Regions from separate parts of the Streptomyces sp. R44 genome, predicted to be linked through region 2. Evidence: riboswitches for the same ligand, from Rfam matches in the RefSeq annotation. Region 2 holds a riboswitch; each other region holds the start of a gene.

Region 1 (9,984 bases), 3.6 Mb from region 2:
GCGGACCGACTGGGCGTTCACCGGGAACGGGGCGCGGGCCGAGAAGTACGCGTTCGGTACGCCGGAGAAGCTGTCCGACCACGCCGTGCAGGACCTGTGGGTCGCGCTGCCGGGGAGCGGATGACGGCGATGGCCCTGTACTGCGCCCTCGGCTGGGCGGTCTTCCTCGCGCTGCACCTCGCGCTCAACGGCCGCTGGTGGCCGTGGCTCGCCGTCTCGCTCCTTCCGCCGGTCACGCTCGCCGCCGTCCCGCTCGCGCTGCTCGCCGCCGCCGTGGTCACGGGCGAGCCGGTCGCGGCGGCGCTCGCCACCGGCTGCCTCCTGGTGGCCTGGCCGCAGAACGGGATCAACCTGCGGGGGCTCCTCTCCCGCGGGACCGGCGGCCTGCGGCTCGTGTCCTGGAACACCCAGCACTGGAACCAGGGCGGCGACCCCGACCGCTTCTACGCCTTCCTGCGCTCGCTCGACGCCGACGTGTACGTCCTCCAGGAGTACCTGAACGGCTTCGAGGGCGGCGAGGTCTGGGACATCGACGACGAGGAGCGGCTGCGGGCCGCGTTCCCCCGCCACCACCTGGCCGTCGGCAACAACTCCGTGACGCTGTCCCGGTTCCCGCCCGCCGGGCCGCCCGTGCCCGTCGGCGCCTGCTCGCTGCGGGTGGACCTGCGGGTCGGGCACGGCGTCCTGTCCACGTACAACGTGCACATCCCGGTCCAGCTCACGGTCATGAACCCGCTGCGGCCGGCCTTCCTCCGGGACATGCGGCGCCGGGCGGCGGCCCGCGACCGGGAGTACGCGGCGCTCGTCGCCGACCTGCGGTCCAACCCGCACCCGGTCCTGGTGACCGGGGACTTCAACACCAGCGCCGCCATCGGCGACATCCGCCGGATGCCCCGGACGCTCCGCGACGCGATCGGCGCCTGCCGCTCGGTCCTGCCGGCCAGCTGGAACGCCCGCGCGCGGCTGCGGCTGTGGCGGATCGACTGGGCGTTCACCGGGGGCGGCGCCCGGGTGGGCTCGTACCGCTTCCGCGACGCGGAGGGCCTCTCGGACCACCTGGTCCAGGAACTGACCGTCACCGTTTGAGAGAGAGGGAACACCCCATGGAGTACACGAACCTGGGCGGCCCCGAGGGTCCGCGCGTGTCCACGCTGTGCCTGGGCACCCTGCCGTTCGGCACCCGGATCGACGAGGCCGCGGCCTTCGCCGTCCTGGACCGCTTCCACGAGGCGGGCGGCACCTTCATCGACACCGCGAACACGTACGCCTTCTGGGAGCCGGGCGCGACCGGCGCCGAGAGCGAGCTGCTCATCGGCCGCTGGCTGCGCAGCCGGGGCGTCCGGGACGAGATGGTGCTCGCCACCAAGGTCGGCGCGCTGCCGGACCCGCCGGGCTCGGCCTGGCCGGAGTGCGCGGAGGGCCTGTCGGCGCCGGTGATCCGGCGTCAGGTGGAGGAGAGCCTGCGGAACCTGGGCACGGACCGGATCGACCTGTACTACGCGCACATCGACGACCGGTCGACGCCGGTCGCGGAGACGATCGGCGCCTTCGGCGAGCTGGTGGACGTCGGGAAGATCGGCCGGGCGGGCTGCTCGAACTTCGCGGCCTGGCGGATCGAGGAGTCGCGCGGCGCCGCGGTCGCCGCGGACCTGCCGGACTACGCGGCCGTGCAGCAGCGCCACACCTACCTCCGGCCGCGCCCCGGCGCGGAGTTCGGGGTGAACCCGCACGCCTCGGAGGAGCTGCTCGACTACCTGGGGACGCGGCCGGAGCTGACGTTCACCGCGTACACGACGCAGCTCACGGGGGCGTACACGGATCCGGGCAAGGAGATTCCCGAGCAGTACCGGCACGCGGGTTCGGAGCGGCGTCTGAAGGTGCTCGCCGAGGTGGCGGCGGAGCTCGGGGTGACCGCGAACCAGGTGGTCCTGGCCTGGGCGCTGGGCGGCGAGCTGCCCGTCCTGCCGGTGATCGGGGCGAGTGCGCCGGAGCAGCTGGACGAGGCGCTCGGCGCGGTGGGGCTGCGTCTGGACGAGGAGCTCAGGAAGCGGCTGGACGATGTGGACTGAGCGGGTACGGACCGCGGTGCTGCGCCACCGGGTGGCGGTCGGGGTGGTGTGGCTGCTGGTGCTGCTGCTCGGCGGGGCGGCGGCGGTGCTCGGTCTGGGGCGCCTCGACCAGTCGTTCACGGCCTCCGGCGGGCCGGGCCACCGGGCGAACCTGGCGATCCAGGAGCGGTACGGGAACGGGGCCGCCGTCGCCCCGCTGGTGGCGGTCGTGACCTGGGAGGTACGGGACCGGGCGTCCGCCACGCGGCTCGCGGCGGCGCTCGAACGGACGGCGGGACCGGGCGCGCGGACCGTCTCGTACGCGGGGACGGGCGACGAGGGCTTCCTCGGCGCGGACGGCCGGACCGAGTACGCCCTGGTGTACCCGGCGGCGGGGAAGCCGGACCTGGCGGGTCTGACGGCCGTCGAGGAGGCGGCGGTCTCGCTCCGTGCGGGGCTGCGGTCCGCACTTCCCGGGGCCCGGGTCGAGGTGACGGGGGTGCTGCCGCTCCAGCACGACAGCGCGCTCGTGGGGCCGGGCGCGGTGGCCCTGGCGGCGAAGGCGGCCTGTGCGCTGGGCCTGTTGCTCGTGCTCGTCCTGGCGTTCCGCTCGCCGCTAGGGGTCCTGGCGCCGCTGCTCCTGGCGGCCGTGACCTCGGTGGGGGCGCTCGCCCTGGTGGAGGCGGTGGCGGGGTTCACGGAGATCGGCTTCGTGGTGGTGTACCTGGTGCCGGTGACGGCGCTCGTGGTCGCGGTGCACCGCTGGGCGCAGCGGCCGGGGCGGGCCGGCGCCCGGTCGGCGGTGACGGGCGGGGCGGCGGGTGCGGCGGCCTGCGCGGCCCTGGCCTTGTTCCCGGCGGCGTTCCTGCGGTCGGTCGGGGTGGCGGGGCTCGCGGTCTGCGCGGTGGGCACGGCGGCGGCCCTGACGCTGACGCCGGTGCTGCGGTCGGTGGTCCGGGACCCCCGCGCTGTCCGCGTACGGAGCCCCCGCGCGCTCCCCGCCGTCGGCCTCGTCCTCCTCGTCCTGCTCACCGGCGCGGCCACGCAGCTGCGGGTCGGCAACCCGGAGGCCCGCGCCCTGGTGGCGAGCGGTCCGGCCCGGGACGGTCTGGACCGGCTGACGGCGGCCGGGGTGCCGTCGGGCGTGCTGAACCCGCTGGAGGTCCTCGTCCCCGAGGGCGGGGACGCGGCGGCGGTGGCCGCGCGGGCGGCGCGGGTGCCGGGGGTGCTGCTCGCGGCGGCGCCCGCGGCCTGGCACCGCTCCGGGTCGGCCCTGGTGGTGGTCGTCCCGGAGGCGGAGCCGATGACGGCGGCCGGGGCGGGGACGGTGACGGCGCTGCGGTCGGCGCTCGCCGGCACGGGCGCCCTGGTGGGCGGTTCGGGTGTGGTGGACCGCGATCTGGTGGACGGGGTGTACGGGCTGCTGCCGTACGCGGTCCCGGCGGCGGCCCTGGCGGCGTTCGGGGTGCTCGCCCGGCGGCTGGGTCCCGGCCCGGCGGCGCGGGCGGTGCTCGGCGGGCTGCTCGCGGCGGGCGCGTCGGCGGGGGCTCTCGTGGTGCTGTGGCAGTGGGGCCCGGCGGGGACCGGTGCGGTGACGGGCTGGGTGCCGCTGGTGGTGGGCGCCTTCGCGTTCTGCGTGTCCCTGGAGCGGTCGGCGGCCTCGGCGGCGGGCGGGCCGGGGTGGGCCGGTCCGGTGGCGGCGGGCGCGGGCGCGCTCGCGGTGCTCACGGCGGGGATCGGTCCTCAGGTCGAACTGGCTCTGCTGGTCTCGGGTTTCGCGGCGGGTGCGGTGCTGGACGCGCTGGCCGGCGCACCGGCGGGATCGCCCCGCGGAGTTCACCATGATTGGTCTAGACCTAGACGCCTCCTCCCCTCTACCATCATCGACCGCGATCACGAGTTCGACCGGTCGCACCACGGAAGGTGACGAGGGGGAGATACCTGATGCTGGAGGCGCTCGGCATAAAGGAGTCGACGGAGGCCGTCTACCGCCTGCTCCTGGAGCGGCCCGAGTACGACGTGACGGACATGGCGACCCATCTGGGCCGCCCGGAGCCGGAGGTCCGCGAGGCGCTCGCCTGTCTCGCGGACCTCAAGCTCGTCCTCATGGACGACTCCTCGGGCGAGGTCGAACCCTTCAGCCCGGACGTCGGCTTCTCCTTCCTGCTCTCCCGCGCCGAGGCCGAACTGAGCAAGCGCAAGCGCCAGGTCGAGCAGGCGGGCAGGGCGGTGGCCGGCATCCTCGCCTCGTACGCGGACTGCCCCGAACCGGGCGTCCGGCACGACCTCGTGGACCGCATCACCGGACTCGACACCGTCCGCGAACGCCTGGAGGACCTCGCCGCGAACGCCCGCACCGAGTGCCTCTCGCTGCTGCCCGGCGGCGCCCAGCTCCCCGACACGATGGACGCGAGCCAGCCGCTCGACCAACTCGCCCTGGAGCGCGGGGTGAAGATCCGCTCGATCTACCAGGAGAGCTTCCGCAACGACCCGCCGACCGTCGACTACGTCCGCTGGTACTGCGACCTCGGCGGCGAGGCCCGGACCGTGCCCGTCGTCCCGATGCTCATGGTGATCGTCGACCGCGAGGCCGCGCTCGTCCCCGTCGACCCCGAGGACGGGCGCGCGGGCGCCCTCGAAGTGCGCAGCCCCGGCCTGGTCCACGCGCTCGTGGTGCTCTTCGACCGGCTGTGGGACGCCGGCACCCCCTTCGGCGAGGCCCCGCGCCGCGACGCGCACGACCTCTCCCCGCAGGAGCGGGAGTTGCTGATGCTCCTCGGCATCGGCTGCACGGACGACATCGCGGCCCGGCGGCTCGGGGTCTCGCTGCGGACGGTCCGCCGGATGAGCTCGGAGCTGATGAACCGGCTCGGCGCCCGCAGCCGTTTCGAGGCGGGCGTACGAGCCGCCAAGGAGGGCTGGCTCTGACGAGTCGCTTCCGTTATGCGGACAGGGGTTCCCAGCAACGGAGCCGTCCCCTAGATTTCCCCAGCATTACCGAGGTGATCAGTGAGGGGACGGAATCGCCATGTCAGAAGCGTCAGATGTGACACAAGGGAAACAACCGACCATCACTCCCGTGCGGGTGGTGATCGCGCTCTGCCTGTTCGCCCCGTTCGTGGCGATGCTCTGGGTGAGCTCCTACGCCAAGGTCGAACCGCTCTTCGCCGGCATCCCGTTCTTCTACTGGTACCAGATGCTCTGGGTGCTGATCTCCACGGCTCTCACCATGATCGCGTACAAGCTGTGGCAGCGGGACCAGCGCGCCCGCAAGGGAGGTGACGCACGATGAAGGACGGCGTGAACGGCGTGGCGCTCGGCGTCTTCGTCTTCTTCTTCCTGGCCGTCACGGTCATGGGCTTCCTGGCCGCCCGCTGGCGCAAGGCCGAGAACGAGAGCCTCGACGAATGGGGCCTGGGCGGCAGATCGTTCGGCACCTGGGTGACCTGGTTCCTGCTCGGCGGCGACCTCTACACGGCGTACACCTTCGTCGCCGTCCCCGCGGCCATCTACGCGGCGGGCGCGGCCGGCTTCTTCGCCGTCCCGTACACGATCCTGGTGTACCCGCTGATCTTCACCTTCCTGCCGCGCCTCTGGTCGGTCTCGCACAAGCACGGATACGTCACCACCTCCGACTTCGTGCGCGGCCGCTTCGGCTCCAAGGGCCTGTCCCTGGCGGTGGCGGTCACCGGCATCCTGGCCACCATGCCGTACATCGCCCTCCAGCTCGTCGGCATCCAGGCCGTCCTGGACGTGATGGGCGTCGGCGGCGGCGAGAACACCAACTGGTTCGTCAAGGACCTGCCGCTGCTCATCGCCTTCGGTGTCCTCGCGGCCTACACGTACTCCTCCGGCCTGCGCGCCCCGGCGCTCATCGCCTTCGTCAAGGACACCCTGATCTACATCGTCATCGCGGTGGCGATCATCTACATCCCGATCAAGCTGGGCGGCTTCGACGAGATCTTCGGCAAGGCGGCCGAGGCGTACAAGACGATCAACCCGGCCACCGGCAAGCCCAAGGGCGCGCTCGTCCCCGGCGAGGCCGGCCAGTGGACGTACGCGACGCTGGCGCTCGGCTCGGCGCTCGCGCTGTTCATGTACCCGCACTCCATCACGGCGACCCTGTCGTCCCGGAGCCGGAACGTCATCCGCCGCAACACCACGATCCTGCCGCTGTACTCGCTGATGCTGGGCCTGCTCGCGCTGCTCGGCTTCATGGCGATCGCCGCCGGCATCAAGGTCAAGAACGGCCAGCTCGCCATCCCGCAGCTCTTCGAGACCATGTTCCCGGACTGGTTCGCGGGCGTCGCGTTCGCCGCGATCGGCATCGGCGCGCTCGTCCCGGCCGCGATCATGTCGATCGCCGCGGCCAACCTCTTCACCCGCAACATCTACAAGGACTTCATCAAGAAGGACGCCACCCCGGCCCAGGAGACCAAGGTCTCCAAGCTGGTCTCGCTCCTGGTGAAGGTCGGCGCGCTCGTCTTCGTCCTCACCATGGACAAGACGGTCGCGATCAACTTCCAGCTGCTCGGCGGCATCTGGATCCTGCAGACCTTCCCGGCGCTCGTCGGCGGTCTCTTCACCCGCTGGTTCCACCGCTGGGCGCTGCTCGCCGGCTGGGCCGTCGGCATGGCGTACGGCACGGCCGCAGCGTACGGCGTCGCCAGCCCCACCCAGAAGCACTTCGGCGGCTCGGCCGCCGAGATCCCGGGCATCGGCGAGATCGGCTACATCGGCCTCACCGCCTTCGTGCTCAACGTCGTCGTCACGGTCGTCCTGACCTTCGTCCTCAAGGCCGTCAAGGCCCCCGAGGGCGTCGACGAGACCTCCCCGGAGGACTACACGGCGGACGCGGGCGACCCCGGCGTCACCGACCTCCCGAAGGTCGGCACCGCGGCGCACTGACGTCACCGTCCGTGAACGGGCCCCGGATCTCCGCGAGGAGACCCGGGGCCCGTCCACGTACCCCGAGAGGGAGACTGCTTCCCATGGACTTCACGATCAGGGCGGTACGGCCCGAGGAGCACGAGGCGCTCGGTGACCTCACCGGGTTCACCTATCTGAATGACGGGCTGCTGCTGCACGGCGAGGACGACTTCTACCTCGCCGTCCTCCGCGACACGGCCCGGCGGGCGCGCGAGAGCGAGGTGCTCGTCGCCGTCGACGCCGACGGCGGGATCATCGGCGGGGTGACCTTCGCCCCCGGCGGCACGACCTGGGCGGACATCGCCGTCGCCGGCGAGGCCGAGTTCCGGATGCTCGTGGTCGCTCCCGAGGCCCGCGGCAGGGGCGTCGGAGAAGCCCTCGTACGGGCCTGCGTGGACCGGGCGCGGGCCCTCCCCGGGTGCGCGCGTCTCGTGCTCTCCACGGCCGATCTGATGGTCTCCGCGCACCGGATCTACGAGCGCCTCGGCTTCGTCCGCACCCCCGAGCGGGACTGGGAACCGATCCCCGACCACTCGCTGCGGACCTACGCCCTGGAGCTGTAGCGCCGGGACCGACACAACATGTGGGGGGTGCCACGAGCGGCGCCCCCCACATGTATGCTCATCCTCGCTGTCGACGCAGGGGAATCCGGCGCGAATCCGGAACTGTCCCGCAACGGTGTGCTTCGTGCGGATTCGTACGCGGTGAGTCCGAAGACCTGCCGGCAGCGCACCCGGTCCGTCCGTTCCGGGTGTCACAGACGTCCGGGCCTCGCGGAGTGGGCCGGTGGACGCGGCGCGCCCACGTGTACGGGCGCCCGCCTGCCCGCCTTCCCGCCCGAGGCCCCGAGCCGAGCGAGGGAGAGCCCCCACGTGACCATCGCGCCCGCCGATCCGGCCGCAGCGATCGAGACCGACGGCCCCGGGACCGTACTCCTGCGGACCCTGACCGATCTCACCGCCGACCTCCCGGACACCGACCCCGGCAAGGTCGCCGCCGCCGCCCTCCGCGGCCGCAGCGCCACGTCGGACGAGGCGGAGCTGCGCGAGCTGGCCACCGAGGCGGCCGCCGGCCTGATCGCCGAGGACCCCGCGTACTCCCGGCTCGCCGCCCGGCTCCTCACCATCACCATCGCCGACGAGGCCGCCGGCCAGGGCGCCGTGAACTTCTCGGCCTCCGTCGCCGTCGGTCACCGCGAGGGGCTCATCGCCGACCGCACCGCCGAGTTCGTGGCACTGCACGCGGCCCGCCTCGACGCCACGATCGACCCGGCCGGCGACGACCGCTTCGGCTACTTCGGCCTGCGCACCCTCTACTCGCGCTACCTGCTGCGCCACCCGATCACCCGCAAGGTCATCGAGACCCCGCAGCACTTCATGCTGCGCGTCGCCTGCGGCCTCGCCGAGGACGAGACGGCCCGCGCCCTGGACGAAGTGAGCGCGCTCTACGGCCTGATGAGCCGCCTGGACTACCTCCCGTCCTCCCCCACGCTCTTCAACTCCGGCACCCGCCACCCGCAGATGTCCTCCTGCTACCTCCTGGACTCCCCGCAGGACGAGCTGGACTCCATCTACGACCGCTACCACCAGGTCGCGCGCCTCTCGAAGCACGCGGGCGGCATCGGCCTCTCGTACTCCCGCATCCGCGCCCGCGGTTCGCTGATCCGCGGCACCAACGGGCACTCCAACGGCATCGTGCCGTTCCTCAAGACCCTCGACGCCTCCGTCGCCGCCGTGAACCAGGGCGGCCGCCGCAAGGGCGCCGCCGCGGTCTACCTGGAGACCTGGCACGCGGACATCGAGGAGTTCCTGGAGCTCCGCGACAACACGGGCGAGGACCAGCGCCGTACGCACAACCTGAACCTGGCGCACTGGATCCCGGACGAGTTCATGCGCCGGGTCAACGCCGACGCCGAGTGGTCGCTGTTCTCCCCCTCGGACGTGCCCGAGCTCGTCGACCTGTACGGCGAGGAGTTCGACGCCGCCTACCGCAAGGCCGAGGCGGCGGGCCTGGCCCGCAAGACGATGCCGGCCCGCGACCTGTACGGCCGGATGATGCGGACCCTCGCGCAGACCGGCAACGGCTGGATGACGTTCAAGGACGCCTCGAACCGCACGGCCAACCAGACGGCCGAGCCGGGCACCGTCGTCCACTCCTCGAACCTCTGCACCGAGATCATCGAGGTCACGAACGACGGCGAGACGGCGGTCTGCAACCTGGGCTCGGTCAACCTGGGCTCCTTCGTGTCGGGTTCGGACATCGACTGGGAGCGCCTGGACGAGACCGTCCGCACGGCCGTCACCTTCCTCGACCGGGTCGTCGACATCAACTTCTACCCGACCGAGCAGGCGGGCCGCTCCAACGCCAAGTGGCGCCCGGTCGGCCTGGGCGCCATGGGCCTCCAGGACGTCTTCTTCCAGCTGAAGCTGCCGTTCGACTCGGCCGAGGCCCGCGCCCTGTCGACGAAGATCGCCGAGCGGATCATGCTGGCGGCGTACGAGGCCTCCGCGGACCTCGCCGAGCGCAGCGGCCCGCTCCCCGCCTGGGACAAGACCCGCACCGCCCAGGGCGTCCTGCACCCGGACCACTACGACGTGGAGCTGAACTGGCCGGAGCGCTGGACCGCCCTGCGGGCGCGCATCGCCTCCACCGGCATGCGCAACAGCCTCCTCCTCGCCATCGCCCCGACGGCGACGATCGCCTCGATCGCCGGCGTCTACGAGTGCATCGAGCCGCAGGTCTCCAACCTGTTCAAGCGCGAGACGCTGTCCGGCGAGTTCCTCCAGGTCAACTCGTACCTCGTCGACGAGCTGAAGAAGCTCGGCGTGTGGGACGCGCAGACCCGCGAGGCGCTGCGCGACTCCAACGGCTCGGTGGCCGGCTTCACCTGGGTCCCGGCGGAGGTCCGCGAGCTGTACCGCACGGCCTGGGAGATCCCGCAGCGCGGCCTCATCGACATGGCGGCGGCGCGCACCCCGTTCCTGGACCAGTCGCAGTCCCTGAACCT
Region 2 (9,984 bases):
GGCCGGGCGAGGGTCTTCTCGACCCCGAACCGCACCCGTACGGGCAGCAGCCCGAGACCGTCGACGAGACCGGCCTTCGACTCGACCTCGTCCTCGATGCGTTCGGCCAGGGCCTGGAAGCCGCCGCAGATGCCGAGCACCGGCCGGCCCTCGGCCGCGCGCCGGACGAGGGCGTCGGCGAGCCCCCGCTCCCGCAGCCAGGCCAGCGCCTTGACCGTGCCCCGGGTGCCCGGGACGACGACGAGGTCCGCGTCGACGAGCTCCTCGGGCCGGTCCACGAAGCGGACGACGACGCCGGGCTCGGCGGCGAGCGCGTCGACGTCCGTGAAGTTGGACATCAGCGGTACGGCGCAGACGGCGACCCGCAGCACGTCCGCGCCGACCGGCGGCGCGACGACCGACTCGCGGACGGTGCCCCGCAGGGAGACCCGCAGGCCGTCCTCCTCGTCGATGCCGAGTCCGTGCGCGTACGGCAGGACACCGAAGGTCCGGCGCCCGGTGAGCCCGTGCAGCATGTCGAGCCCGGGCTCCAGAAGAGTGACGTCACCGCGGAACTTGTTGACGAGGTAGCCCGCCACGAGTGCCTGGTCCTCGGGCGCGAGCAGTGCCGTCGTCCCGAAGAACTGGGCGAAGACCCCGCCCCGGTCGATGTCGCCGACGACGACCACGGGCAGCTGCGCGGCGCGCGCGATGCCCATGTTCACGATGTCCGTGCGCCGCAGGTTGATCTCGGCCGGACTCCCCGCCCCCTCGCAGATCACGGCGTCATACGTGCCCCGGAGTTCCTCCAGGCACGCCATCACCGGCTCGAAGAGCGTCTGCTGCCGGCCTCCGTGGTAGCCGCGGGCGCTCATCTCGCCGACCGGCTTGCCCATGAGGACGACCTGGCTGGAGCGGTCGCTGCCGGGCTTGAGCAGCACCGGGTTCATCAGCGCGGTCGGTTCGACCCGGGCGGCCTGCGCCTGCATGGCCTGCGCGCGGCCGATCTCGGCGCCCTCCCGGGTGACGAAGGAGTTGAGGGACATGTTCTGTCCCTTGAACGGCGCGACCTTGATGCCCTGCCGGACCAGCCAGCGGCAGATGCCGGCCGTGACGACGCTCTTGCCCGCGTCGGACGTGGTCCCGGCGACGAGCAGCCCCCCACCCCTCATGCGTTCCTCCGCTTCAGCGCGCTCGCGATCATGCGGCCGCCGACGCAGGCGGCCAGGGTCAGTCCGGTGATCCGGCGGGAGAGCCGGACCGCGCGGTCGATGTCGGCGACCTCGACGGGCCGCCCCTCGTCGTTGAGGACGGGCCGGTGCTCGACCCGTCCGGCGTACGAGAGGGTGCCCCCGAGCCGTATGCCGAGGGCGCCCGCGAAGGAGGCCTCGACGGGGCCCGCGTTGGGGCTCGGGTGCTTGGCGGCGTCGGTCCGCCAGGCCCGTACGGCCCCGCGCGGGTTCCCGCCGGCGACGGTGGCGAGGGCGGCGGTGAGCCGGGCCCCGGGCCAGCCGGCCAGGTCGTCGAGGCGGGCCGAGGCCCAGCCGTACCTGCGGTACCGGGGGGACTTGTGGCCGACCATCGCGTCGAGGGTGTTCACCGCGCGGAAGCCGACCAGGCCCGGCACGCCCGCGACCGCTCCCCAGAAGAGGGCGCCGACGACCGCGTCGGAGGTGTTCTCGGCGACGGATTCGACGACGGCGCGGGCCATCGCGGGACCGTCGAGGGACTGCGGGTCGCGTCCGCACAGGTGCGGCAGCCGCTCCCGGGCGACCTCCAGGTCCCCGGCCGCGAGGGCGCCGCCGATCGCCCGGGCCTCGCGGCCCAGGGTCGTACCGCCGACGACGGCCCAGACCGAGGCGGCGGTGAGGGCGACGGAGGCGGCGCGGCTGCCCCGTACCGTACGGGCGGCGAGGGCGCCGGCGGCGACCGTGGCACCGGCGCAGACGGCGGTGTGCAGGGCGCCCCAGCCGCGGTGGTCGTGCCAGAGGGCCTTCTCGACCCTGCCCGCGGCCCGGCCGAAGGCGGCGACGGGGTGTCCGCGGCGGGGGTCGCCGACGAGCAGGTCGACGGCGAGACCGGCGGCCGCGCCGTACGCGAATCCGTCCGGGGAGAGGCGGCTGGCTCTGGAGAGGGTGGGGCTGCGGCCGGGCATGGCGCTGTGTCCTCACTCAGGGTCCGCGCCCTGGATCGACGTGACCGGCGGCGAGAGTTCCTGACTCCCGGACCCGTGGGATCCGGTCACAGTGGCGGGACCGCGCCGGAATCGCACCGGACTTCCTCTACTGCCGCCGTAATGGCCTCGGCAGTCCACCACGGCCCGAGAACAGCCGTCAACTCACCCTTGACCTGCACCGCGTCACTGTGCGAAGCACCACAAACACGACGGCGGGGCGGGCCGCACCCGAAGGTGCGGACCGCCCCGCCGGTCACGCTCGACGCGTCAGGCGACGATCAGGTAGATGCCGTACGCCACGGCCGCCAGGCACAGGGCGAAGCAGGCGTAGGCGCCGGTGCGGGCCAGGGCGGCGGAGCCACCCTGGGCGGCGGCCTGCTCCTGCTTGGAGAGGCCGATGACACCGAGGGTGAAGAGGCCCACGAGGGCGACGGTCGTCACGAGGCTGACTCCGAAGACGGAGCCGAGGGCTGCCCAGTCGATCTTCATGCTTGGTTCCAGTTCCTTAGACCGCGGCGGCGGGGGCCGGGGGAGCGGCAGGGTCCGTGGGGACCGGCGCGGGGATGGTGGTCTTCAGGTCCTCGTCCGCGACGGCGGCGACGGAACCGGCCGGCGGCGGGGTGACGGCCGCGATCGCGGTGGTCACGACACCGGCGGGCTCGCCGTCGATGTCGTCGTCCGTGACGTTGTGCCGGTCGACCGGCTTGCGGCGGGACAGCGCCCAGATGGCGCCCGAGCCGGCCACGAGCAGGACCGCGACGACGACGATGCCCCAGGTGCCCTGCTTGGTGAGGAACTCGGCACCGGCGCCGACCAGGCCGGCGGCGGGCAGCGTCAGGCCCCAGGCGATGAACATCCGGGTCGCGGTCGACCAGCGGACGACACCGCCCTTGCGGCCGAGACCGGCACCCATCACGGCACCCGAGCAGGACTGGGTGGTGGAGAGGGAGAAGCCGAGGTGCGAGGAGGCGAGGATGACCGTGGCGGCGCTGGTCTGGGCGGCGAAGCCCTGCTGCGGCCGGAGGTCGGTGAGGCCCTTGCCCATGGTGCGGATGATGCGCCAGCCGCCGAGGTAGGTGCCGAGCGCGATCGCCAGGCCGGCGGAGACGATGACCCACAGGGGCGGGTTCGAGCCGGGGGCGACGACGCCCTGGGTGACGAGGGCGAGGGTGATGATGCCCATCGTCTTCTGGGCGTCGTTGGTGCCGTGGGCGAGGGAGACGAGACCGGCGGAGGCGATCTGGCCGACCCGGTAGCCCTTGGCGGTGTGCTTCTCGTCGGTCTTCGCGCCGATCTTGTACGTCAGCCTCGTGGCGAGCATCGCGGCGAGACCGGCGACGATCGGGGCGGCGACGGCCGGGATGAGGACCTTGGTGACGATCGTCGGGGCGTTCACGGCGGACCAGCCGGCCGACATGACCGCGGCGCCGATGAGGCCGCCGAAGAGGGCGTGGGACGAGCTGGACGGCAGTCCGAGCAGCCAGGTCAGCAGGTTCCACAGAATGGCGCCCACGAGCGCCGCGAAGATCACTTCTGTACGAATGCCCTCTTCGTTGATGATCCCGCCGGAGATCGTCTTGGCGACCTCCACGGACAGGAACGCGCCGACGAGGTTCAGCACGGCGGACATGGCCACCGCCGTCTTGGGCTTGAGAGCACCGGTCGAGATGGTCGTGGCCATCGCGTTGGCGGTGTCGTGGAAACCGTTCGTGAAATCGAACACGAGAGCTGTCACGACCACAATGGCGAGCAGCAGCGTGATGTGTTCCATTTACCCAGGCAATCGTTTGACGTCAGTGGCTCGTCGAACGTAGGCAACCTGGGTGAACGGAAGGTGAACTGGGGCGGGCGGCGTGGTGTCCCTATCCGGTGTCAAGAGGTTCCGCTTGTGGCCCCGCCGCGAAGGGTGTCCACGATGCGGTCACCGGGCAACCGCGGGTAATCCCGGTCCTCGCGGGGCACATACGACCTGCCCCGGTTCCTCCCCGCGCACCCGGTTCCGCTCCCTGGACGCAGGCATCCGCCCGGGGGACCCCCCGGAGGAGACCCATGTCACTCCGCCGAGCGGGCCTTCCGGTTCGCCGCCGCCGGGTCCGTCCGGGTCCGTCCGGTGGCAGCCCCACCCCGTCCTGCCGAGACTGGGAGCGTGCGCCCGGCTACAGCGACGGCAGCGGCCGTCACCACCCTGATCGGTGTCGGCGCGGCCGTGATCGCGGCCGGCCGGTACGCCAGCGACGTCGCCCTCAAGGCGCCGTCCGGACGACCACTGCCCGGAGACCCCCGGCTCACCGTGCACGCCACGGCACCCGAGCGGATCACCCTCACCCGCAGCCTCGCCTCACTGCGCCCCGGCACGTACGGGATGGAGGCCCCCGGCCTGCACGCCGTCCTCGGCCCCGTCCTCGACCGGGTCCCGCACACCGCCGACACCGTCGTCCGCCGCCTGGAGCGGGTCGAACTCGGCGTCCTCGGGCCCGGCGCCCGGGTCCGGCTCACCCCCCAGCTGCACATCGGCACCCCGATCAGCGCCCTCGGGCTCGCCCACGAGGACGTCGAGATGCCCGGCGAACTCGGCCCGCTGCCCGCCTGGCTCGTGGCCGGCCCCCGCACCACCTGGGTGATCGCCCTGCACGGCCTCGGCACCACCCGCGAGCACCCGCTGAACCTCCTCCCCTTCTTCCAGCGCCGCAAGATCCCCGTCCTCGTCCCCGCCTACCGCGGCGACGAAGGCGCCCCCGCCTCCCCGGACGGCCTCGCCCACCTCGGCGACTCCGAGTGGCGGGACGTCGACGCCGCCATCCGCTACGCCGTCCGCCGGGGCGCCCACAAGGTCGTCCTGCACGGCTGGGGGACCGGCGCCTCGATGGCCCTGCGCGCCGCAGCCGAATCGGGCGTGCGCGACCGGATCGCCGGCCTCGTCCTCGACTCCCCGGTCCTCGACTGGGCGGCCACCCTCCGCAACCTCGCGTCCGCCCACCACGTCCCCGGACCCCTGCTGCCGCTCGCCGTCCGCGCCGCCCAGGGCAGGACCGGCCCCCGCGAGGACCTCCTCCAGGAGGCCTCCGAGCCGGACGCCCTGCGCGTCCCCGTCCTCCTCTTCCACGGCCCCGACGACACCATCGCCCCCTGGGAACCCTCCGTCGAGCTCGCCGCCCGCCGGCCCGACCGGGTCAGCCTCCAGACCGTGCGGCAGGCCCCGCACGCCGCGATGTGGAACGCCGACCCCGTCCGCTACGAGGAGTCCCTGCGCCGCTTCCTCACCCCGCTGTTCTGAGGCCCTCCGGCCGGTCGCCGCAGGCCGTTCCGGCGCCCGATCCGACGGGGCGTCCGATTCCGATTGGGCTTTCGGGCCGTCAGCGGGAAGACTGCCCCCGTGACGTCTCGAAAGCCCGATGAACCATTGGCGCGCAACTCCAGACTCCGACTCGTCCGCCCGCGGGCGCTGGCCACTGCCCGACGGGCCGTGACGACCCGGCGCACCCGGCCGGCGCCGCGGCCGCCCGAGGGGACTCCGCCCCGCGCGGAACTCGCCCGCCAGGCCCGGCACGTCCTCGCCGACGCCGTACGGATCGCCCGCTGGGCCGCCGTCGAGCGCGGCGCCGACATCGCACCCCGCACCGGCCCCGAAGGCGCCCCCGCCCAGGAACGGGCAGCGGCCGCACTCGACCTGACGCCCGGCCAGATCCGGGCCGGCTGGGACCGCGCCCGGCTCGCCGGGCTCGTCGAGCTGCACGGCGACACCGCCCGCCCCGGCTGGCGGCTGCACGCCTGGGACCGCGACGACTCCGCCGTCCTGCGTGGCTGGGTCGCCCTCTTCGACGCCTGGTCCCTCGTGCACCCGGCCCCCGAGGGGGTCGCCCCGAGCGCCGTCGCCGAGGTCGTCGAGGCCGTCCCGCAGGTGCTCTCGCTGCTCCAGCTCTCCCAGGGACCGGTCCTCGTCCCCGCCCTCCTCGACCTCCTCGGCCAGCGCGTCGAGGAGCTCCGCGAGGAGCGCTGCGAGGTCCCCGCGACCGAGCCGGCGCCCGAGGCCGCGGACGCCCCCGCAGGCCCGGCCGGCCCGGCCGGCCCGGCCGGCCCGGCCGTCGATGGGTTGCCCGCCCTCCTCGACTGGGCCCTGGAGGGCCTGGCCGCCGTCGGCGCGCTCACCCTGGACCCCGGCACGGACGAGCGCCACGCCACCCTCACCCCGCTCGGCAACTGGGCGGTCTGGGTCAAGCTGGAGCAGATCTGCGTCGCCGCGCAGAGCCCCGCGGGCAACATCGAGCAGTCCGCCGAGGACATGCTCCGCGGCTGCGCCCGGCTCACCCCCGGCCCGGCCCGCGACGAGTACCGCGCCTGGCTCGCCGCCCGCACCCTGTCCAGCGCCGTGAGCGAACTCCTCGCCGTCGCCCGCGGCGAGGACGCCCTCCTGCGCGGGCTCGCCTTCGAGGCGCTCCGCGTCGTCGGCGCGCCCGCCGAGGCCGAGGTGCGTGCCACCGTCGCCGAGCCCTCGCTGCGCCCGTACGCGCTGCTCTGGCTCGCCGAGTACGAGGGGGCCGACCCCGACGACGCCCAGGAGGTGCTGACCCGCGAGGAGTCGACCTGGCTCTGGGTCGACACCGCCGCGGCCGTCGCCGACCACGGCGAGAGCGAGCTGCTGGTGCGTCACCTCGACTCGGCCGTGCAGGGCACCGTCCCCGCGCTGCTCGACGAGGTCCGCGCCGTCGGCCATCCCCGTACGGTCCAGGTCCTGGTCGCCCTGGCCGCCGCCCACCCCGACCCGGCCCTGGCCAAGGCGGTCCGCCGGGCCGCCTTCCAGGTCCACACCGGCGGGGCCTGAGCCCGAGGACTACCCGGCGCCGCCGGGGGCGTACGTGCCGAAGCTCCACACGTTGCCCTCGGCGTCCCGGGCCGTGTAGTCCCGGGAGCCGTACTCCTGGTCCGTGGGCGGCATCACGACCTCGATGCCGTACGCCACCGCCCGGGCGTGGTGCTCGTCGACGTCGTCCACGCGCACGTACACCGCGGTCGGTCCGCCGTCCGCCATCAGCTTGTCGAAGGCGCTGCCGCTGCCCTTGCTGCCCAGCATCACCATGCCGTTCCCACAGGTGAGCTCGGCGTGCATCACACGGCCGTCCTCGCCCTCGTACACGGCGTGCTCGCCGAAGCCGAAGCCCTCCGTGAGCTGCTTGATCGCGGCCTTCGCGTCCGCGTACCGCAGCGCCGGACAGATGTCGGGTGTCCCAGCCATCCCGATCACTTCCTCTCGATGTGACCCGGATCTCAGTCTGGCAGCCGGTACCGACAACTCAGCGGAAGGTGTTGCACCGGGCCATGTCGCCGGTCCGGTAGCCCTCGTAGAACCACTGCTGGCGCTGCGCCGCCGAGCCGTGCGTCCAGCTCTCCGGCGTCACCCGGCCCTGGAACCTCTCCTGGATCCGGTCGTCGCCCACGGCCGCCGCCGCGTCCAGGCCGTCCCGGATGTCCTCGTCGGTGAGCCGGGTCAGCAGCAGCCGGCCCGTCTTCTCGTCCGGGGTGGTCGTCGCGTGCCGGGCCCAGACCCCGGCGTAGCAGTCGGCCTGGAGCTCGACCCGCACGGCGTTGGAGTTCGCGCCGGTCCGCCCGTCCTGGGCCCGGCTCAGGGTGCCCATCAGGTTCTGGATGTGATGGCCGTACTCGTGCGCGACGACGTACGCCTGGGCGAAGGGGCCGCCGCTCGACCCGAACTTCGTCCGCAACTCGTCGAAGAAGCCCAGGTCCAGATAGACCTGCCGGTCGCCGGGGCAGTAGAAGGGGCCGACCGCCGAGGTCGCCGAGCCGCACGCGGTGCCGACCTGCCGGCTGAACATCACGGTGGCGGCGCTCCCGTAGGTGCCGCCCCGGCGCGGGTACTCGCTCCGCCAGTAGTCCTGGACGCTGTTGACGACGGCGACGATCCGGCAGTCCTGGCGGGCGTTGGCGTCCGAGCCCTTCTTGCAGCTCTGGTTCACCTGGGCCGCGGACGAGGCGGACGCGACCGGCTCTTCCCCGCCGGAGGAGAGCCCGAGCTGGTCGGGGCCCACCCCGAAGAGCACGCCGAGGACCAGCGCGATGAGGCCGATGATGCCGCCGCCGACGGTCGCCCTGCCGCCCGGGATGCGGCTGTTCCGGACGTCCCGTACCTCCGAGGTGTCCAGGTCGGCGTCGTCGTCGAACTGCACGGTCCACCACCCTCCGCGTCGCTGTCGCGGCAGTGGCCGCCGCCCTGCGCCGAGTATCGGACGATCTCCGATCTCCCGCCCCTTTTGGTGGACATCGGCAGGAATGTGAGAAAAGTCCGAAAGTATCCCTGTCCCCCGCATGGCCGAAAACCAGTTGCAGACGCCCGTTAGACTGGCCGCATGGCCATTCTCCTTTGGGTGCATTAGCGGCGTCGAAGCCCGCCACCAGTCGTCCTTCCGCCGTTTCCCACCGCCCTGGAGTCTGTCCGTGATCACCGCTTCCGGCATCGAGCTGCGCGCCGGCGCCCGAGTCCTCATCGAATCCGCTTCCTTCCGCGTCGCCAAGGGCGACCGCATCGGCCTCGTCGGCCGCAACGGAGCGGGCAAGACCACCCTCACCAAGTGCCTCGCCGGCGAGGGCCAGCCGGCCGCGGGCGCCATCGCGCGCTCCGGCGAGGTCGGCTACCTGCCGCAGGACCCGCGCACCGGCGACCTCGACGTCCTGGCCCGCGACCGCATCCTGTCCGCCCGCGGCCTCGACGTCCTCATCAAGAAGATGCGGATGAACGAGGAGCGCATCGCCACCGGCGCCGGCGCCACCCGCGACAAGGCGCTGCGGCAGTACGAGCGCCAGGAGACCGAGTTCCTGACCAAGGGCGGGTACGCGGCCGAGGCCGAGGCCTCCACCATCGCCGCCGCCCTCGGTCTGCCCGACCGGGTCATGGGCCAGCCGCTGCACACCCTCTCGGGCGGTCAGCGCCGCCGCGTCGAGCTCGCCCGGATCCTCTTCTCGGACGCCGACACCCTGCTCCTCGACGAGCCCACCAACCACCTCGACGCCGACTCCATCGTCTGGCTGCGGGACTACCTGAAGACCTACCGCGGCGGCTTCATCGTCATCTCCCACGACGTCGACCTGGTCGAGACCGTGGTGAACAAGGTCTTCTACCTGGACGCCAACCGCTCCACCATCGACGTCTACAACATGGGCTGGAAGCTCTACCAGCAGCAGCGCGAGGCCGACGAGAAGCGCCGCAAGCGCGAGCGCCAGAACGCCGAGAAGAAGGCCGCCGCGCTCAACTCGCAGGCCGACAAGATGCGCGCCAAGGCGACCAAGACCGTCGCCGCGCAGAACATGGCCAAGCGCGCCGAGCGGCTGCTCTCCGGTCTGGAGGCCGTGCGCGCCTCCGACAAGGTCGCCAAGCTCCGCTTCCCCGAGCCGGCGCCCTGCGGCAAGACTCCGCTCACGGCCGAGGGGCTCTCCAAGTCCTACGGCTCGCTGGAGATCTTCACCGACGTCAGCCTCGCGATCGACAAGGGCTCGCGCGTCGTCATCCTCGGCCTCAACGGCGCGGGCAAGACGACCCTGCTGCGCCTCCTCGGCGGCGTCGAGCAGCCCGACACCGGCGAGGTGACCCCCGGCCACGGCCTGAAGCTCGGCTACTACGCCCAGGAGCACGAGACGCTCGACCCCGACCGGACCGTCCTGGAGAACATGCGCTCGGCCGCGCCCGACCTCGACCTCGTCGACGTGCGCAAGACGCTCGGTTCCTTCCTCTTCTCCGGCGACGACGTCGACAAGCCGGCCGGTGTGCTCTCCGGCGGCGAGAAGACCCGGCTCGCGCTCGCGACCCTCGTCGTCTCCTCGGC
Region 3 (9,984 bases), 2.1 Mb from region 2:
TAGTCGTCGGAGTCGGCGATGTCGTGCTCGCGGGTGTCCGTGTTCTTCGCGGCGACCGCGATCCGCTTGTACGCGGTCTCCATCTCGGCGCGCGCCGGGCGGCCCTCGAGCCCGCGCCCGTACGCGTACCCGCCCCACACCGTGTACACCTCGGCGAGGTCGGCGTCCGTGCGCCAGTCCCGCGAGTCGATCAGCTGCAGGATGCCGGCGCCGTACGTGCCGGGCCGGGAACCGAAGATACGGGTGGTGGCGCGCCGCTCGTCGCCGTGCTCGGCGAGGTCGGCCTGCGCGTGCGCCCGTACGTAGTTGTCCTCGGCGGACTCGCCCTCCAGGCCCGCGACGAGCCGTACGGCATCGTCGAGGAGGCCGATGACGTGCGGGAACGCGTCACGGAAGAAGCCCGAGATGCGCAGCGTCACATCCACGCGCGGGCGGCCGAGCTCGGCGAGCGGGATCGGCTCCAGGCCGTTCACCCGGCGCGAGGCCTCGTCCCACAGCGGGCGGACACCGAGCAGGGCGAGCGCCTCGGCGACGTCGTCGCCGGCGGTGCGCATCGCGCTCGTGCCCCACAGGGACAGGCCGACGGAGGTCGGCCACGTGCCGTTGTCGTCGCGGTAGCGCGTGAGCAGCGAGTCGGCGAGCGCCTGCCCGGTCTCCCAGGCGAGCCGGGACGGCACGGCCTTCGGGTCGACGGAGTAGAAGTTGCGGCCCGTCGGCAGCACGTTGACCAGGCCGCGGAGCGGGGAGCCGGACGGACCGGCCGGCACGAAGCCGCCGTTCAGGGCGTGCACGGCGTGGGCGAGTTCGTCGGTGGTGGCGGCGAGCCGCGGCACGACCTGCTCGCAGGCGAAGCGGAGGACGGCGTGCACCTCGGGACCGTGGGCGGCGGCGACCGTCGGGACGGCGTCCACGGACCAGCCGGCCGCCTCCATCGCCTCCACCAGCTCGCGGGCCTTCGCCTCCGCCGCGTCGGCGGTGGTACGGGTCGCGGCCGACTCGTCCAGGCCCAGCGCCTCGCGCAGACCCGGCAGCGCCTGCGTACCGCCCCAGATCTGGCGGGCGCGCAGGATCGAGAGGACCAGGTTGACCCGGGCCTCGCCCTCCGGGGCGCCGCCCAGGACGTGCAGGCCGTCGCGGATCTGGGCGTCCTTGACCTCGCACAGCCAGCCGTCGACGTGCAGCAGGAAGTCGTCGAAGCCGTCGTCCTCCGGGCGCTCCTCCAGACCGAGGTCGTGGTCGAGCTTCGCGGCCTGGATCAGGGTCCAGATCTGCGCGCGGATGGCCGGGAGCTTCGCCGGGTCCATCGAGCTGATCTGCGCGTACTCGTCGAGCAGCTGCTCCAGGCGCGCGATGTCGCCGTACGAGTCGGCGCGGGCCATCGGCGGCACCAGGTGGTCGACGAGGGTCGCGTGGACGCGCCGCTTGGCCTGGGTGCCCTCGCCCGGGTCGTTAACGAGGAACGGGTAGATCAGCGGGATGTCGCCGAGGGCCGCGTCGGGGCCGCAGGCGGCGGACAGGCCGGCGTTCTTGCCGGGCAGCCACTCCAGGTTGCCGTGCTTGCCCAGGTGGACCATGGCGTCGGCGCCGAAGCCGCCGTCCTCGGCGCGGGCGGCGATCCAGCGGTAGGCGGCCAGGTAGTGGTGGGACGGCGGGAGATCGGGGTCGTGGTAGATCGCGATCGGGTTCTCGCCGAAGCCGCGCGGCGGCTGGATGAGGACCAGGAGGTTCCCCCGCCGCAGGGCGGCGAGGACGATGTCGCCCTCCGGATTGCGGGAGCGGTCGAGGAACATCTCACCGGGCGCCGGGCCCCAGTGCTCCTCCACCTGCTCGCGGAGCTCGGCGGGCAGCGTCGCGTACCAGCGCTTGTAGTCGGCGGCCGGGATGCGGACCGGGTTCTTCGCGAGCTGCTCCTCGGTCAGCCAGTCCTGGTCGTGGCCGCCGGCCTCGATGAGGGCGTAGATCAGCTCGTCGCCGTCGCCGGAGACGAGACCGGGGAGGTCCTCGACCGGCCCGAAGTCGTAGCCCTCGGCGATGAGGCGACGCAGGAGGGAGACGGCGGAGGCGGGGGTGTCGAGACCGACCGCGTTGCCGATGCGGGAGTGCTTCGTCGGGTACGCGGAGAGGACGAGCGCCAGCCTCTTCTCGGCGTTCGGGATGTGGCGCAGCCGGGCGTGCCGGACGGCGATCCCGGCGACGCGCGCCGCGCGCTCGGCGTCGGCGACGTACGCGGGCAGACCGTCCGCGTCGATCTCCTTGAAGGAGAAGGGGACGGTGATGAGGCGGCCGTCGAACTCGGGCACGGCGACCTGGCTGGCGGCGTCCAGCGGCGAGAGGCCCTCGTCGTTCTCCTCCCAGGCGGACCGCGAGCCCGTCAGGCACAGGGCCTGGAGGATCGGCACGTCGAGCGCGGCGAGCGCGCCCGCGTCCCAGGCCTCCTCGTCGCCGCCGGCCTGCGCCTCGGCGGGCTTGGTGCCGCCGGCCGCGAGGACGGTCGTGACGATGGCGTCGGCCGTGCGCAGGGTCTCGACGAGCTCCGCCTCGGGGGCGCGCAGGGACGCCACGTACAGCGGGAGGGCGCGGGCGCCGGCGTCCTCGATGGCGCCGCACAGGGCGTCGACGAAGGCGGTGTTCCCGCTCATGTGGTGGGCGCGGTAGTAGAGCACGGCGACGGTCGGGCCGGTCTCGTTGCGTACGGTCCGCTCCAGGGGGCCCCAGGTGGGGGCGGCGGCCGGGGCCTCGAAGCCGTGGCCGGTGAGCAGGACGGTGTCGGAGAGGAACCGGGCCAGCTGCTCCAGGTTGGCCGGGCCGCCGTGCGCCAGATAGGCGTGCGCCTCGGTGGCGACGCCGACGGGGACCGTGGAGGCCTCCATCAGCTGGGCGTCGGGGGCCTGTTCGCCGCTGAGCACGACGACCGGCTTTCCGGCGGCGCGGATCGCGTCGAGCCCCTCCTGCCAGGAGCGGAGCCCGCCGAGGAGCCGGACGACGACCAGGTCGACGCCGTCGAGGAGGGCCGGGAGGTCGGCGAGGGGGAGACGGGAGGGGTTGGCGAAGCGGTACTCGACCGCTCCCTCGGCCTGGGCGGCATTGGCCGCGCGGGCGCTGAGCAGGTCGGTGTCGGAGTGCGACAGCAGCAGGAGCATGGCGAGCTCAGGCCCTTCCTCGGGGTTGTCCGCGCCCCGGGTGGTCGTATGGACGGCGGGAGTTCCTGACTCACCCGTGGGTACGGGCTCACAGTGGCGGGACCGCGCCGGATTCTCACCGGGCTTCCTCCCCGGGGTCCTGGGACCCCATGCCGATCTGCATCCTAGATCGTGCCGTCTCCGGGCCGGAGAAGGCGGGAGAGTCGGCCGGATCACACTCGGTGGCCGCCCGGTTCCCCGTGGGTATGCTCGCCGCCATGCCGCCCACCCCACCCCCGACGCCCGAACCGGGCGAAGCTCGCGTACGGGACCGTGGCGACGCCTGCCCCGGGGCGCTGCGCCTGCACCCCGCCGACGACGGACGCCTGGCCCGACTGCGCCTGCCCGCAGGTCGTCTGACGGCGCATCAGGCGGAGGTGCTGGCCCGCGTCGCCGAGAGCCTCGGCGACGGCCGGATCAGCGTCACCTCGCGCGGCAACGCGGAGCTGCGCGGCCTCGGCGAGGGCTGCGGGGCGGAGCTGGCCGAGCTCCTGGCCGGGGCGGGGCTGCTGCCCTCCCCGACCCACGAGCGCGTCCGCAACATCGTGGCCTCCCCGGCCGCCGGGCTCGACGGACTCGGCCACGGCGCCGTCCAGTTGTGGGCCCGCGCGCTGGACGCCCTCCTCTGCGCCACCCCCGCGGCGGCGGCCCTCTCGGGCCGTTTCCTCTTCGTCCTCGACGACGGCCGCGGGGACGTGGCCGGTCTCGGCGGCGATGTGACCTTGATCGCAGTGGACGGGGAGACCCCGGCGTCCGCCGGGCACCCGGCGGTCGCGGTCGACGCCGAAACCTCCGCGGTCGTGCACCCGGCCGGTGCCGCCGACGCGCTCCTGCACGTCGGCGGCCAGGTCCTCCGGATCGCGGGCGCCGACGCGCCCCGTGCCGCGCTCGCCGCCGCCGACGCCTTCCTGGAGGCCGCCCGCACGGCCGGTACCGGCGCCTGGCGGGTCCGCGAACTGCCCCCGGGGCACCCGCTCGACCTGGTGGACGCGCTGGCCCGGGCCGGGATCGCGGCAGAACCCGTACCCGTACCCGTACCGCCGCTTCCCGCGTCCCCGCCGCCCGCACCCGGCCCGCTCGGCGCGCACGCCCTGCACGTCCTCGCCCCGCTCGGCCGGCTCACCGCCGCCCAGCTGCGGGCCCTGGCGGACGGGGCCGACGAGCTGCGGCTCACGCCCTGGCGCGGAGCGGTCGTCGTCGGGGCCCGCCCCGGCCGGCTGCCCGAACTGGAGACGTACGGCCTGGTCACCCGGCCCGATCTGCCCTCCGTCGGGGTCAGCGCCTGCACCGGACGCCCCGGCTGCGCCAAGTCCCTCGCCGACGTACGGACGGACGCCGGCCTCGTCCGCCACGGGGGCCTGCCCGTCCACTACTCCGGGTGCGAGCGCCGCTGCGGCCACCCGCACGGCACCTGGGTCGACGTCCTCGCCACCGGCGACGACTCCTACCTGGTGGACGGCGTCCCCACCCCCCGTACCGCCCTGCCCGAAGCAGTGACCACGGCCCGCAGCCTGCCGACCCACACGAGATGAGCGAGAGCACCAGGATGTTCGACTACGAGAAGGACGGGACGGAGATCTACCGCCGGTCCTTTGCCACGATCCGTGCCGAGGCGGACCTCGCGGGCCTGCCCGCCGACGTCGCCCAGGTGGCGGTCCGGATGATCCACGCGTGCGGCATGACCGACCTCGTGCAGGACATCGCGTACTCGCCGCAGGTCGTCGCGAGCGCCCGCGCCGCGCTCCGGGCCGGCGCGCCCATCCTCTGCGACGCGCAGATGGTCGCCAGCGGTGTCACCCGCAAGCGGCTGCCCGCCGACAACGAGGTGCTCTGCGCGCTCTCCGACCCGGCCGTCCCCGGCCTCGCCGCCGAGCTCGGCACCACCCGCTCGGCCGCCGCCCTCGAACTGTGGCGGGACCGCCTCGAAGGCTCCGTCGTCGCCATCGGCAACGCGCCGACCGCCCTCTTCCACCTCCTGGAGATGATCGCGAAGGGCGCCGGGAAGCCCGCCGCCGTCCTCGGCATCCCCGTCGGCTTCATCGGCGCCGCCGAGTCCAAGGACGCCCTGGCCGAGAACACCCTCGGCCTCGACTACCTGGTCGTCCGGGGCCGCCGCGGCGGCAGCGCGATGACGGCCGCCGCGATCAACGCCCTCGCCCACGAAGCGGAGATCCAGAAGTGAGCACCGGCAAGCTGTACGGGGTCGGCCTCGGCCCCGGCGACCCGAACCTGATGACGGTCGCCGCCGTGAAGGCCATCGCCTCCGCCGACGTCATCGCCTACCACTCGGCCCGCCACGGCCGCTCCATAGCGCGCTCCATCGCCGCCGAGCACATCCGCGAGGACCACATCGAGGAGCGGCTGATGTACCCGCTCACGGTGGAGACCACGGACCACCCCGGCGGCTACCGGGGCGCCCTGAACGACTTCTACGAGGAGGCCTCGGCTCGCCTCGCCGCCCACCTGGACGCCGGGCGCACCGTCGCCGTCCTCGCCGAGGGCGACCCGCTGTTCTACGGCTCGTACCAGCACATGCACAAGCGGCTCGCGGACCGCTACGACACGACCGTCATCCCCGGCGTGACCTCGGTCAGCGCCGCCGCCGCCCGGCTCGGCGAGCCGCTGTGCGAGGCGGAGGAGGTCCTCACGATCATCCCCGGCACGCTGCCGGAGGACGAGCTGACGGCCCGTCTGGCGGGCACGGACTCGGCGGTCGTGATGAAGCTGGGCCGCACCTTCCCGACGGTGAGGCGGGCCCTGGAGCGGGCGGGCCGCCTGGACGACGCGCGGTACGTGGAGCGGGCGTTCATGTCGGGCGAGCGCACGGAGAAGCTCACCGACGTGGACCCCTCCTCGGTCCCGTACTTCTCGGTGGCCGTCCTCCCCTCCCGTATCGACCAGGAGCCTCCCGTACGGGAGACGGGCGAGGTCACCGTCGTCGGCACCGGCCCGGCCGGGGCCCCCTGGCTGACCCCCGAGTCGCGGGGCGCGCTCGTCAACGCCGACGTCCTCGTCGGCTACACGACGTACCTCGACCGGGTCCCCGTCCTCCGCCCCGGTCAGATCCGGCACGGCTCCGACAACAAGGTCGAGTCGGAGCGCGCCGAGTTCGCCCTCGACCTGGCCCGGCGGGGCCGGAAGGTCGCGGTCGTCTCGGGCGGCGACCCGGGCGTCTTCGCCATGGCGACGGCGGTCCTTGAGGTGGCCTGCGAACCGGAGTACGCGGCCGTTCCCGTACGGGTCCTCCCGGGGGTGACGGCGGCGAACGCGGCAGCGGCGGCGGCGGGCGCCCCCCTCGGCCACGACTACGCCACGATCTCCCTCTCCGACCGGCTCAAGCCCTGGGACGTCATCGAGGCCCGGCTCCGCGCGGCCGCGGGCGCCGACCTGGTCATCGCCCTCTACAACCCGGGCTCCAGGTCCCGCACCCACCAGGTGGCCGCCGCCCGCGACCTCCTCCTCGAACTCCGCGCCCCGGAGACCCCGGTGGTCGTCGCCCGCGACGTGGGCGGCCCGGAGCAGTCGGTCCGGGTCCTGACCCTGAAGACCCTGGACCCCGCGGAGGTCGACATGCGCACCCTCCTCCTGATCGGCTCCTCGCAGACGCGGGCGGTCGAACGGGGCGACGGGCGCACGATCACGTGGACGCCGCGGCGTTACGGCTGAGATCCGGGGCGGGGGGCAACCCTCCCCCCGCCCCGTGAGTCACACAGGCGATACCCGCTTCACATGCTTCCCGCAGGTCCGGAAAGGGCCCTCCCTCTGTGACGACTCGTACCCGGCTGAGCGCGCTGGCCACCACGGCCGCCCTCGCCGCATCCGGCGGTCTGCTGACCGCCACCCCCGCCACCGCGGCCGTCAGCTGCGCGTCCCCGGCGTGGAAGGCGGAGTACTTCGCCAACACCACCCTCACCGGCACGCCGAAGCTGACCGTCTGCGACAACGCGATCTCCGAGAACTACGGCCTCGGTGACCCGCCCGGGGTCACCCTGCCCAAGGACAACTTCTCCGTCCGCTGGTCGGTGACACGGGACTTCGGCTCGGGCGGCCCGTTCACCTTCGCCGCCGAGGCCCAGGACGGAGTCCGCGTCACCCTCGACGGCGTCCGCAAGATCGACCTGTGGCGGAACGTCTCCACCACCCAGAAGAAGACGGTCGGCCTCGCCGTCCCGGCCGGGCGGCACAGCATCGTCGTGTCCTACGCGACGTGGACGGGCGCGGCCAACGTCAAGTTCGGCTACACGCCCGTCACTTCGGCGACCTACGACAAGGTCCGCCCGCTGGCGCCGGCCGGCGCCTCCGTCACGTACGACAGGACGCTCAACAAGGCGACCCTGAAGTGGGCGCCGAACAAGGAGATGGACCTCGCCGGCTACCGCGTCTACCGCCGCCTCGGCACGTCGACCACCTGGACGAAGGTGAGCAGCGCCACCACCCTGGTCACGACCGGCCCGTACGTGGACTCCCCGGCACCGACCGGCCAGACGTACCTCTACGAGCTCCGCGCCGTCGACAAGGCCGGCAACGAGTCTCCCGGCGGTGCCGACCTGACGGTCGTCTCCGTGGACAGGACCCCGACCGCCGCCCCGGCCGCCGTGACCGCGACCGACGGGGCCCCCGGCGTCGCCCTCGCGTGGCAGCCGGTCACGGACGCGGTGAGGTACACCGTGCACCGGCAGCGGACCGGCACCACCGACCCCGTCGCCCAGGTCGCGACCGGCGTCACGGCCACCGCGTGGACGGACACCGCCGCAGCCGAGCGCACCGGCTACACCTACTGGGTCGCGGCCGTCGACGCCGCCGGCAACACCTCGCCCCGCACCGCCGTCACCGCCACGCACGGCGACTACGCGCCCGGGGCTCCGACGGGCCTGACGGTGGTGGACAGCTCCAACGCCGTACGGCAGCACACCCTGAGGTGGACGGCTCCGGCGGACACCGACGTGGTCTCGTACAAGATCTACCGCAACGGCGGCGTCCTCGGCACCGCGTCCGGCACCGGCTACACGGACATGCACGCCGTCTGGCACGGCACGACGTACCGGTACGCGGTCACGGCGGTCGACCGGGCCGGCAACGAGTCCCCCCTCTCCGCCGAGGCCGTCATCACCACCGAGGGCGACCTGATCGCCCCGGCGGCCGTCACCGGTGTCAGGGCGACGCCCCGCGAGGACGGCGTGCTGGTCGAGTGGGACGCGAGCACGGAGCCCGACCTCAAGCGGTACGAGGTCTACCGGGCCGAGAAGTACGACGACGGCGACGGCGGCTTCGTCTGGCTCGCCCACCGCGTCGCGTACCTCTCCAAGGACGCCACCTCGTTCCTCCATCCCGCCGACGCGGACGGCGAGACCGTGATGTACGGCGTGATCGCCGTGGACACGTGGGAGAACCTGCTCCGGGTGGACGATCCGAGCCTGACCTGGGCCGAGGTCACCGAGCTGGGGACGCCCCCGGCCGAGTAGCCACCCAGGCGGCGGCCTCCTCGGGGGTCGCCGCCGTTCGGACGCCCTCCGGGACCGGGGGGCGGCGGACGAGCACCACCGGGACGCCCGCCTCGCGGGCCGCCGTCAGCTTCGGGGACGTCGCCGCGCCGCCGCTGTCCTTCGTCACCACGACGTCGATCCGGTGCCGGGCGAGGAGTTCGCGCTCGCCGGCCAGGGTGAACGGGCCCCGGTCGAGGAGGATCTCGGTGCGGGTCGGCATCGGGGTGTCCGGGGCGTCCACCGAGCGGACCAGGAACCACTGCGGGCAGTCGGCGAAGGCCGCGAGGCCCATGCGCCCGGTGGTGAGGAAGACGCGGTCGCCGAGGCCGGCCAGGGCCCCGGCGGCCTCCGAAAGTGACGCGACCGGGTGCCAGTCGTCGCCGTCCACCGGGACCCAGCCGGGGCGGCGCAGGGCCAGCAGGGGAACATGGGCGGTGGCGGCCGCCCGGGCCGCGTTGAAGCTGATCCGCTCGGCGAAGGGATGGGTGGCGTCGATGACCGCGTCCACGGCGTGCTCCCGCAGCCAGGCCGCGAGCCCCTCCGGCCCGCCGAAGCCGCCGATCCTGACCTCCCCGGCCGGCAGCCGCGGGCTCGCCACCCGCCCCGCGAGGGAGCTGGTGACCCGGACCCGGCCGTACAGCAGTCCGGCGAGGGCGCGGGCCTCGGTGGTCCCGCCGAGAATGAGTACGTGCACAGGAGCCTCTTCGTGAGTACAGGCGGCGGGCGTGAGGCCCAACTCAAGCACACCGGCCTCCGCCCGGGCTGGACGACCGGTGCCTGCGCGACGGCGGCCACCACCGCCGCGTACACCGCGCTGCTCACCGGCGACTTCCCCGACCCGGTGACGATCACCCTGCCGAAGGGCCAGACGCCGGCCTTCGCGCTGACCGCCGAGTCCCTGACGGGCGGCTCCGCGATGGCCGCCGTCGTCAAGGACGCGGGCGACGACCCCGACGTCACGCACGGGGCCGTGATCCGCTCGACGGTACGGCTCCTGCCGGCCGGTTCCGGCGTCGTCTTCCGCGCCGGCGAGGGCGTCGGCACCGTCACCCTCCCCGGCCTCCCCCTCGACGTCGGCGAACCCGCCATCAACCCCGTCCCCCGGCAGCTGATGCGCGAGCACGTGGCGCAGGTCGCCGCCCGGCACGGCGGCAGCGGCGACGTCGAGATCACCGTCTCCGTCGACAACGGCGCCGAGATCGCCCGCTCCACCTGGAACCCCCGCATCGGCATCCTCGGCGGCCTGTCGATCCTCGGCACGACCGGCGTCGTCGTCCCGTACTCCTGCTCCGCCTGGATCGACTCCATCCGCCGGGGCGTCG

The links. A riboswitch is a leader RNA that binds a small molecule or an ion and turns the genes downstream of it on or off. The one in region 2 is predicted to bind cobalamin.
Region 1: another riboswitch for cobalamin. It lies ahead of AB5J54_RS26575 (ribonucleoside-diphosphate reductase subunit alpha); the one in region 2 lies ahead of AB5J54_RS09870 (cobalamin biosynthesis protein).
Region 3: another riboswitch for cobalamin. It lies ahead of cobN (cobaltochelatase subunit CobN); the one in region 2 lies ahead of AB5J54_RS09870 (cobalamin biosynthesis protein).

What each region holds. Positions count from the first base shown of each region.
Region 1 is NZ_CP163444.1:5,678,576-5,688,559, reverse strand. Features, by position in the region: gene AB5J54_RS26615 (endonuclease/exonuclease/phosphatase family protein) at 1-124, shown strand, start outside; gene AB5J54_RS26610 (endonuclease/exonuclease/phosphatase family protein) at 121-1,086, shown strand; gene AB5J54_RS26605 (aldo/keto reductase) at 1,104-2,069, shown strand; gene AB5J54_RS26600 (hypothetical protein) at 2,059-3,975, shown strand; gene AB5J54_RS26595 (LuxR C-terminal-related transcriptional regulator) at 3,993-4,976, shown strand; gene AB5J54_RS26590 (DUF3311 domain-containing protein) at 5,077-5,340, shown strand; gene mctP (monocarboxylate uptake permease MctP) at 5,337-6,956, shown strand; gene AB5J54_RS26580 (GNAT family N-acetyltransferase) at 7,040-7,540, shown strand; cobalamin riboswitch at 7,588-7,718, shown strand; gene AB5J54_RS26575 (ribonucleoside-diphosphate reductase subunit alpha) at 7,850-9,984, shown strand, end outside.
Region 2 is NZ_CP163444.1:2,113,239-2,123,222, reverse strand. Features, by position in the region: gene AB5J54_RS09875 (cobyric acid synthase) at 1-1,151, opposite strand, end outside; gene AB5J54_RS09870 (cobalamin biosynthesis protein) at 1,148-2,134, opposite strand; cobalamin riboswitch at 2,169-2,301, opposite strand; gene AB5J54_RS09865 (hypothetical protein) at 2,423-2,644, opposite strand; gene AB5J54_RS09860 (anion permease) at 2,661-3,926, opposite strand; gene AB5J54_RS09855 (alpha/beta hydrolase) at 4,302-5,429, shown strand; gene AB5J54_RS09850 (hypothetical protein) at 5,619-6,974, shown strand; gene AB5J54_RS09845 (VOC family protein) at 6,984-7,385, opposite strand; gene AB5J54_RS09840 (neutral zinc metallopeptidase) at 7,444-8,334, opposite strand; gene AB5J54_RS09835 (ABC-F family ATP-binding cassette domain-containing protein) at 8,603-9,984, shown strand, end outside.
Region 3 is NZ_CP163444.1:4,209,871-4,219,854, forward strand. Features, by position in the region: gene cobN (cobaltochelatase subunit CobN) at 1-3,140, opposite strand, end outside; cobalamin riboswitch at 3,181-3,306, opposite strand; gene AB5J54_RS19520 (cobalamin biosynthesis protein CobG) at 3,386-4,711, shown strand; gene AB5J54_RS19525 (precorrin-8X methylmutase) at 4,726-5,361, shown strand; gene AB5J54_RS19530 (precorrin-2 C(20)-methyltransferase) at 5,358-6,845, shown strand; gene AB5J54_RS19535 (fibronectin type III domain-containing protein) at 6,944-8,641, shown strand; gene AB5J54_RS19540 (cobalt-precorrin-6A reductase) at 8,610-9,356, opposite strand; gene AB5J54_RS19545 (cobalt-precorrin-5B (C(1))-methyltransferase) at 9,369-9,984, shown strand, end outside.